One region of the Streptomyces sp. NPDC087845 genome, then DNA from elsewhere that is predicted to be linked to it. Evidence: riboswitches for the same ligand, from Rfam matches in the RefSeq annotation. Region 1 holds a riboswitch; the other holds the start of a gene.

Region 1 (4,288 bases):
GCCCGACTGGTACATGGGCTTCGCCGAGGGTCTGATCCGAGTGATGCCGGGCTGGGAGATCAACCTCTGGGGCCACACGCTGGTCCTGGGCGTGTTCATCCCGTTGATGGCCTTCGGACTGGTGCTCGCGATCATCGCGGTCTACCCGTTCGTCGAGTCCTGGATCACCGGGGACAAGCGCGAGCACCACATCCTGGACCGCCCGCGCAACGCCCCGACCCGGACGGCCTTCGGCGTCGCCTGGATCACCGAGTACGTCATCGTCTTCATCGGCGGTGGCAACGACCTGTGGGCCACGCACTTCCACCTGTCGCTGAACGCCATCTCCTGGTTCGTCCGGATCTTCATCTTCGTCGGCCCGGTCCTCGCGTTCGTCATCACCCGCCGGATCTGCCTCGGTCTCCAGCGCCGCGACAAGGAGAAGGTGCTGCACGGGCGCGAGTCCGGCATCATCAAGCGCCTGCCGCACGGCGAGTTCGTCGAGATCCACGAGCCGCTCGGTCCGGAGCAGCTGCACACGCTCACCGCGCACGAGCAGTACCAGCCGGTCGAGATCGGCCCGACGGTCGACGAGAACGGTGTCGAGCGCAAGGTGCCCGCCCTCCAGAAGCTGCGCGCCAAGCTCAGCAAGGGCTACTACGGCGGGGACAACCAGATCGCCAAGCCCACCGCCGAGGAGTACAAGGAGATCACCAGCGGCCACGGTCACCACTGATCGCCTGAACTGATCGCCACAGCAGGAGCCCCGTCCATCCGATGGACGGGGCTCTTCGCTGTCCCCGGCGCTCGATAGGGTGGGGGACATCCCCTTTTATCGGCTGTGGACCCCCAGGAGCGGACCATGAACGTTGTGACCCCGGTCGGCGGCGACAGCGTGGCGGACCGTTCCTGGCCCGGCGTGCTGAATCCGCTGCTGCGCGGCGAGGACCTGAACGCGGACGACACCGCGTGGGCGATGGACCGCATCATGAGCGGTGAGGCGACCGATGTGCAGATCGCCGGTTTCGCGGTGGCCCTGCGCGCCAAGGGCGAGACGGTCGACGAGGTGTCCGGCCTGGTGCGCGCGATGTACGAGCACGCCCACACCATCCACGTGCCCGGTCGCACGGTCGACATCGTCGGCACCGGCGGCGACCTCGCCAAGACGGTCAACATCTCCACGATGTCCGCGATCGTCGTCGCGGGTACCGGCGCCAAGGTCGTCAAGCACGGCAACCGCGCCTCCTCCTCGGCGAGCGGTTCCTCCGACGTGCTGGAGAAGCTCGGCGTCAATCTGGAGCTCAGCGCGCAGCGGGTCGTCGAGGTCGCCGAGGAGGCGGGCATCACCTTCTGCTTCGCGGTGAAGTTCCACCCCGCCCTGCGGTACGCCGCCAGGGCCCGCAAGGAGCTCGGCGCCCCGACGACGTTCAACATCCTCGGGCCGCTCACCAACCCGGCCAAGGTCCGCTCCCAGGCGATCGGCGTCGCCGACCTGCGGATGGCGCCCATCGTCGCCGGTGTCCTCGCCGAGCTCGGCAATTCGGCGCTGGTCTTCCGCGGTGACGACGGCCTGGACGAGCTGGCGACGACCGCGACCTCGCGCGTCTGGGTGGTCCGGGACGGAGCGGTGCGCGAGGAGGCGTTCGACCCGCGCGACGTCGGTCTGGAGCTGGTGCCGGCACAGGCGCTGCGCGGCGCCGACGCCTCGTACAACGCGGATGTGGCCCGCCGGGTGCTGGCGGGCGAGCAGGGGCCCGTACGGGAGGCCGTGCTGCTCAACTCGGCGGCGGCGCTGGTGGCCCTGGACCCGGCGGACGGCACGCTGAACGAGCAGCTGGCCGCAGGGATCGCGAAGGCCGCCGAGTCCATCGACTCGGGGGCGGCCCGGCAGGTGCTGGAGCGCTGGGTGGCGGTCAGCAACGCCTGAGCGGACGGAAAGTGACGCAGGGCGCGGTCCGGATCCTGGACCGCGCCTTGCGCGTCGACGTACGTATGGCAAGATGCTGCGCAGGTCATGAGTGACAGCGACTACGGCCCCGGCCCGCTGTCCGGCAACCCTCCGTCCGTGGCGGGGTGCCCCGGGTGAAGACCAGGCCGTAGGCAGCGAGGTCTGCGGCAAGCGCGGGCCCCTCGGCATCTGTGAATGCCAACCCCCGGGGTCCTGGTCCCTAGGGAGTCTCTTGTGAGCAAGCGAATGCGATAGGGCTTCTCGGCCCTCCTCCGCACACCCTTTTTCTCTTTCCGCTGCGCTGCCGCGTATCCGCCGGCGCACGCGATTCGCCTGCCTGTTACGGGAGTTCGCCATGTCTGTCTTCACCGCTGCCGCCGATCAGTCGCTTTGTTCCCCTCTGTCGGTTCTGGGCAAGGACGTAACGGTTCCGCTGGTCACGGGCGGCGAGGTCGCGTACGCCGCTCTGGACTACGCCGCCAGCGCCCCCGCCCTGCAGCGCGTCTGGGACGACATCGCCGCGTACGCCCCGTACTACGGCAGCGTCCACCGCGGCGCCGGGTACCTCTCGCAGCTCTCCACGGACCTCTTCGAGAACAGCCGCGCGACCGTCGCCGAGTTCCTCGGCTGCCGCGCGGACGACCAGGTGATCTTCACCCGCTCGACCACCGACTCCCTCAACCTGCTGGCCGCCGTCGTCCCCGCCGGCTGCCAGGTCTTCGTGTACGAGACCGAGCACCACGCCTCGCTGCTGCCGTGGCGCGACGCCCGGGTGACCTACCTGAACGCCCCGCGCACCCCGGCCCAGGCCGTCGAGACGCTGGAGCGGGCGCTCGCCGACCGCGACCCCTACGGCCCCGCGCTGGTCTGCGTCACCGGCGCCTCCAACGTCACCGGCGAGCTGTGGCCGGTGAAGGAGCTGGCGGCCGCCGCGCACGCCCACGGTGCCCGGATCGTGCTGGACGCGGCGCAGCTGGCCCCGCACCACCCCGTCGACATCGCGGAACTGGACGTCGACTGGGTCGCCTTCTCCGGGCACAAGCTGTACGCGCCGTTCGGCTCGGGGGTGCTCGCGGGCCGGGCCGACTGGCTGCAGGACGCCGAGCCGTACCTGGCCGGCGGCGGCGCCTCGCGCAGGGTCGCCCGCCGCGCCGATGGTGGCGTGGACGTCGAGTGGCACTCCACCGCCGCCCGCCACGAGGCCGGTTCCCCGAACGTCATCGGCGTGTACTCCATCGCCTCCGCCTGCAAGGCACTCACCGAGGCGGGCTTCGACCAGCTGGTCGCCCGGGAGCAGCACCTCGTCGCCGCCGTCCGGGCCGGACTCGCCGACGTCCCCGAGGTCAAGGTGCTCTCGCTGTTCGGCGACGACGCCCCGAGGGTCGGCGTCATCTCCTTCGTCGTGGAGGGCTGGAACAGCTCGCACTTCGCCGCCGCGCTCTCCGCCGAGTACGGCATCGGGGTCCGCGACGGACTGTTCTGTGCCCACCCGCTGGTCCGCACCCTGCTGGGCAGCGACCCGCAGGAGGTCGGCGAGTGCGGCGCGCCGGAGGCCGAGCCGGGCGAGAGCTCGCTCAACGCGATCCGGGTGAGTTTCGGGGCCGGTACGCCGGACGAGCACATCGAGCGCTTCGTCCGCGCCGTCGGGGAACTGGTGAGCGAGGGCGCCCAGTGGAAGTACCGCACCGAGGGTGGCCGCTGCGTTCCGGACCGGGGCACGGCGCAGCTCTGACGGCCGCGCAGCACTTCGGCGGGGGACGGACTCGGCTGCCCGTCCCCCGCCGAAGTGTCACGCCGCGGTGAGCGGCGTACCTACGCGTCGAGGCCGATGGCGAAGGCGGCCTCCAGGTCATGCTGCGAGTACGTACGGAAGGCCACATGCGTGTCGGTGGCCGCGACGCCGGGGATCTTGCTGATCCGGCCGGGGATGACGTCCGCCAGGTTGTCGTGCTTGGCCACCCGGACCATGGCGATCAGGTCGTACGTACCGGTGACCGAGAAGACCTCGCTGACGCTGTCCAGTGCGGCGATGGCCTCGGCGATCTCGGGAATCCGGTCCACGCTGGTTTTGATGAGCACGATCGCGGTGATCACGGCTGGTTTTCTCCCTCGGTGGCCGCGGCTGGTGACTTCACTCTATCCGTACGCCGGTAGCGTCCCCAGGCGTAGAGGAAGCCGAGGGCGAAGCCGACCACATGGGCCAGATAGGCCACGCCGGGCCCTCCGCTGCCCGCGCCCTGGACCGCCAGCCACTGCAGGACGAACCAGAAGATCAGCACGATCCAGGCGGGGAAGCGCAGCGGCAGGAAGAAGAGGAACGGGAACAGACTGGTGACCCGGGCCCTGGGGAACAGGTAGAGG
Region 2 (4,288 bases), on a different contig from region 1:
TTGACGGCGTCGGCGAGCTGGTTCATGCCGCGCTCGAGACCGCGCCGGGCCTCCTCGTCGAACGCGATGATCTTGGCCATGTGAAGTGGTCCTCCCGGACAGGGGTGGATTTCTCCGGACCGAGTGGCGCCCGCGACGGACGGCCTGCGTGACCGGTGGTTCCTTGCCCCACCGGACCTGCGGGCCTCACCGGCCCGGTCCAAGTTCTGTCACTCTCACCTGGAGAGTGCTAACGCCAATGATTAGCACTCGACCCCGGAGAGTGCAAGCGTCCCCCTCGGGATGTGGACAACCACGCCCCCTCCCGGGCGGCCCCGGACGCACGGACGCACGGAGGGCCCGTACCCCAGGGGTACGGACCCTCCGTGCGTGAGTAGTGTCGTTGGCCGACCGCGTCGAGCTCAGCCGACGGCGAGCTTGACCATGTCCGCCTGCGGCCCCTTCTGGCCCTGCGAGATCTCGAATTCAACTCGCTGACCCTCTTCGAGGGTGCGGTACCCGTCCATCTGGATCGCGCTGTAGTGGACGAAAACATCCGCACCACCGTCGACCGCGATGAAGCCGTACCCCTTCTCCGCGTTGAACCACTTGACGGTGCCCTGAGCCATGCCTAACTCCCCTATTACTGGCCCTTGCACAGGACCGCACTTCGCGGACCCGGGTCAGAACTCACCCTCCGACAGGAGAGGGTGTGTGCGCCGGAACGCGTCGACCGCGGCCGAATGTATCTGCCCAACTGCCCTCTGCAACAGGTCAATCGGACGAGAATTCTGGGCAGCACCGAACGCCCGAATATGAGGGATTCATGAGATTCCAGGGCAAGTCGGGCCGGGCAAAGGCGACTTATGGCGCAAGGAGATCGAGCACTTTGGCTGCTTCTTGTCGCGACCGGGCGCATTCTCGTATGCGGGCGGTACGGGCAGCTGGGGGGACTTCCCACACTGTACCGCGCTCAACCATGCAGAATTGCCCCCTCCGCTTCTCTCGCAGAGGGGGCAATTCCGATAACGCCGTGAAACCGGACAGGGGGTCAGCAGCCGCCCGCGACCGCCGGGATGATCGAGATGCCGGCGCCGTCCGGCGTCGCCGTCTCCAGGCCGCCCTCGAAGCGCACGTCGTCGTCGTTGACGTACACGTTCACGAAGCGGCGCAGCTTGCCCTGGTCGTCCAGGACGCGCGCGGCGATGCCCGGGTGGTTCTGCTCCAGGGACTCGATGACCTGCGAGAGGGTCGAGCCCTCCGCCGGGACCTCGGCCTGGCCGCCCGTGTAGGTGCGGAGGATGGTGGGGATGCGGACCTTGACGCTCATGGCGGGTGCCTCTCTTCGGTCTCGGGTGGTCAGCTGGTGGCGAGGCCGGCGGCGCGGAACGCGTCCAGGCTCGGGCGGATCGTCGCGGTCGCCTGCGAGGTGGCGGCCACCGCGTCCAGGGTCTTGAGGCCGTCACCGGTGTTGAGGACGACGGTGGTCAGCGCCGGGTCGAGCAGACCGGCCTCGATGAGCTTCTTCGTCACGCCGACCGTCACCCCGCCGGCCGTCTCCGCGAAGATGCCCTCGGTGCGCGCCAGCAGCTTGATCGCGTCGACGACCTGCTCGTCGTCGACGTCCTCGACCGCGCCGCCGGTGCGGCGGGCGATGTCCAGGACGTACGGGCCGTCGGCCGGGTTGCCGATCGCCAGGGACTTGGCGATGGTGTTCGGCTTCTGGGGCCGTACGACGTCGAGTCCGGCCTTGAAGGCGGTGGAGACCGGGGAGCAGCCCTCGGCCTGGGCACCGAAGATCTTGTACGGCTTGTCCTCGACCAGACCGAGCTTGATCAGCTCCTGGAGGCCCTTGTCGATCTTCGTGAGCTGCGAGCCGGACGCGATCGGGATGACGATCTGGTCGGGCAGCCGCCAGCCGAGCTGCTCGCAGATCTCGTAGGCCAGGGTCTTGGAGCCCTCGCCGTAGTAGGGGCGCAGGTTGACGTTGACGAAGCCCCAGCCCTCGCCGAGCGGGTCGCCGATGAGCTCCGAGCAGAAGCGGTTGACGTCGTCGTAGTTGCCCTCGATGCCGACCAGCTCACCGCCGTACACCGCGGCCATGACGACCTTGCCCTGTTCCAGGTCGTGCGGGATGAACACGCAGGAGCGGAAACCGGCGCGGGCGGCGGCGGCGCCCACCGCACCGGCGAGATTGCCGGTGGAGGAGCAGGAGAGGGTGGTGAATCCGAAGGCGCGGGCGGCCTCGACGGCGATGGCGACGACCCGGTCCTTGAAGGAGTGCGTCGGGTTGCCGGAGTCGTCCTTGACGTACAGGCCGCCGGTGACGCCCAGCTCACGGGCGAGGTTGTCGGCCTTGACCAGCTTGGTGAAGCCGGGGTTGATGTTGGGCTTGTCCGCGACATCGGCGGGGACCGGCAGCAGCGGCGCGTAACGCCAGATGTTGTTCGGTCCGGCCTCGATGCGCTTCTTCAGCTCGTCGGGGGAGCCGCTCGGCAGGTCGTACGCCACTTCGAGCGGCCCGAAACACGACGCGCAGGCGAAAAGGGGGCCGAGCTCGAAACGCTCGCCGCACTCCCGGCAGGAAAGCGCCGCGGCGGGGCCCAGATCGACGGTGCCGGTCTCGGCGTCAGCGCCGGTGGAAGAATTGGTGCTTACTGCAACAGTCTGCGCAGCCATGGAGGCGAGGCCCTTTCTCCTCATCTTCCTCGCGGCGCATTTCGCCACGAGACGGAATTGGCACCTTCCCTACCTGACCTCGCGGTCGGCAGGAGGGTTGCCGGGACTTCAACGGGCCGTTCCCTCAGTCCCTCTGGATGAGCGCTGTGGCACCGGATCCACGATCCGGGCATTTATTGGCGGACTGACCCCGACATGCGACGGCCATCCGCGTTGTTCAAGACTGTAACCGAAGCAGCGGACAGTTGAGATAGTCGTCCGAACCGCGAGATGGATCACATACAGGGAGTATCGACCGTGCTGGAAGAGGTCGAACGCTGGCTGGCCAGGCGTTCCTGGTCGGTCGCCGACCGCCCGCTGGACCGGCTCCTCGCAGCCAAGGAACCGGGCCGCGGGAGCGTGAGCGTCGTGCTGCCCGCGCTGAACGAGGAGGCGACGGTCGGCGCGATCGTCGCGACGATCCGGCGCGAGCTGATGGAGAAGGTCCAGCTGGTCGACGAACTCGTGGTGATCGATTCCGGTTCCACGGACGCCACCGCGAAGGCGGCCCGGGAGGCCGGCGCGCGGGTGGTCCACCGGGACGACATACTGCCCCGGATACCTGCCGTGCCCGGCAAGGGCGAGGTGCTGTGGCGGTCGCTCCTGGTGACCGGCGGTGACATCGTCTGCTTCGTCGACGCCGACCTGAAGGACTTCTCGGCCGACTTCGTCTCCGGCATCGTGGGCCCGCTGCTGACCGATCCGGACGTGCGGTTCGTCAAGGCGATGTACGACCGGCCGCTCGGCGACACCGCGGGGCAGGGCGGCCGCGTCACCGAGCTGGTGGCCCGTCCGCTGCTCAATATGCACTGGCCGCAGCTGGCCGGTTTCGTCCAGCCGCTGGGCGGCGAGTACGCCGTACGCCGCTCCCTCCTCGAACAGCTGCCCTTCCCCGTCGGCTACGGGGTGGAACTGGGTCTCCTGGTCGACGCGCTGCACACGGTGGGCCTGGACGCGCTGGCCCAGGTCGACGTGGGGGTGCGCAAGCACCGCCACCAGGACGGTCAGGCGCTCGGCCGAATGGCGGCGGCGATCTACCGGACCGCCCAGCTCCGGCTGTCCCGCGGGCACCTGGTACGGCCTTCGCTCACCCAGTTCGAGCGCGGTGAGGACGGCTTCGTACCGCACACCCATGCGGTGGACACCGAGGAGCGGCCGCCGATGCGCGAGATCGAGGAGTACATTTCACGCCGCGCGGCCTGACGTGACCCGACTTCGCACGTTTGGGCGGTTCGTGATCGGGCTAGATTCCGCAACATGGTCTCCGAGCACGAAGCCCAGCCCGCCGCCCAGGTCCTCGTCGCGTCCAACCGCGGCCCGGTGTCGTACGCGCTGGGCACCGACGGGTCACTCGACGCGAAACGGGGCGGCGGCGGGCTCGTCTCCGGGCTGAGCGCCGTCAAGGACAAGCTGTGGGTGTGCGCCGCGCTCGGTGACGGGGACCGGGAGGCGGTCCGGCGCGGGGTCGGTGAGCCGGGCGTGCGGATGCTCGACATCGACGCGGCCGTGCACGCGGACGCGTACAACGGCATCGCGAACTCGGTGCTCTGGTTCATCCACCACCTGCTGTACCAGACCCCGCTGGAGCCGG

Evidence for each region. A riboswitch is a leader RNA that binds a small molecule or an ion and turns the genes downstream of it on or off. The one in region 1 is predicted to bind S-adenosylmethionine.
Region 2: another riboswitch for S-adenosylmethionine. It lies ahead of thrC (threonine synthase); the one in region 1 lies ahead of ACIOMQ_RS20595 (aminotransferase class V-fold PLP-dependent enzyme).

Annotation. Positions count from the first base shown of each region.
Region 1 is NZ_JBIUVC010000007.1:353,439-357,726, reverse strand. Features, by position in the region: gene ACIOMQ_RS20605 (cytochrome bc complex cytochrome b subunit) at 1-715, shown strand, start outside; gene trpD (anthranilate phosphoribosyltransferase) at 842-1,906, shown strand; SAM riboswitch class IV at 1,990-2,107, shown strand; gene ACIOMQ_RS20595 (aminotransferase class V-fold PLP-dependent enzyme) at 2,283-3,659, shown strand; gene ACIOMQ_RS20590 (Lrp/AsnC ligand binding domain-containing protein) at 3,740-4,021, opposite strand; gene ACIOMQ_RS20585 (rhomboid family intramembrane serine protease) at 4,018-4,288, opposite strand, start outside.
Region 2 is NZ_JBIUVC010000001.1:973,980-978,267, forward strand. Features, by position in the region: gene groL (chaperonin GroEL) at 1-80, opposite strand, end outside; gene ACIOMQ_RS04525 (cold-shock protein) at 402-608, opposite strand; gene ACIOMQ_RS04530 (MoaD/ThiS family protein) at 1,031-1,309, opposite strand; gene thrC (threonine synthase) at 1,339-2,658, opposite strand; SAM riboswitch class I at 2,676-2,802, opposite strand; gene ACIOMQ_RS04540 (glucosyl-3-phosphoglycerate synthase) at 2,956-3,900, shown strand; gene ACIOMQ_RS04545 (trehalose-6-phosphate synthase) at 3,955-4,288, shown strand, end outside.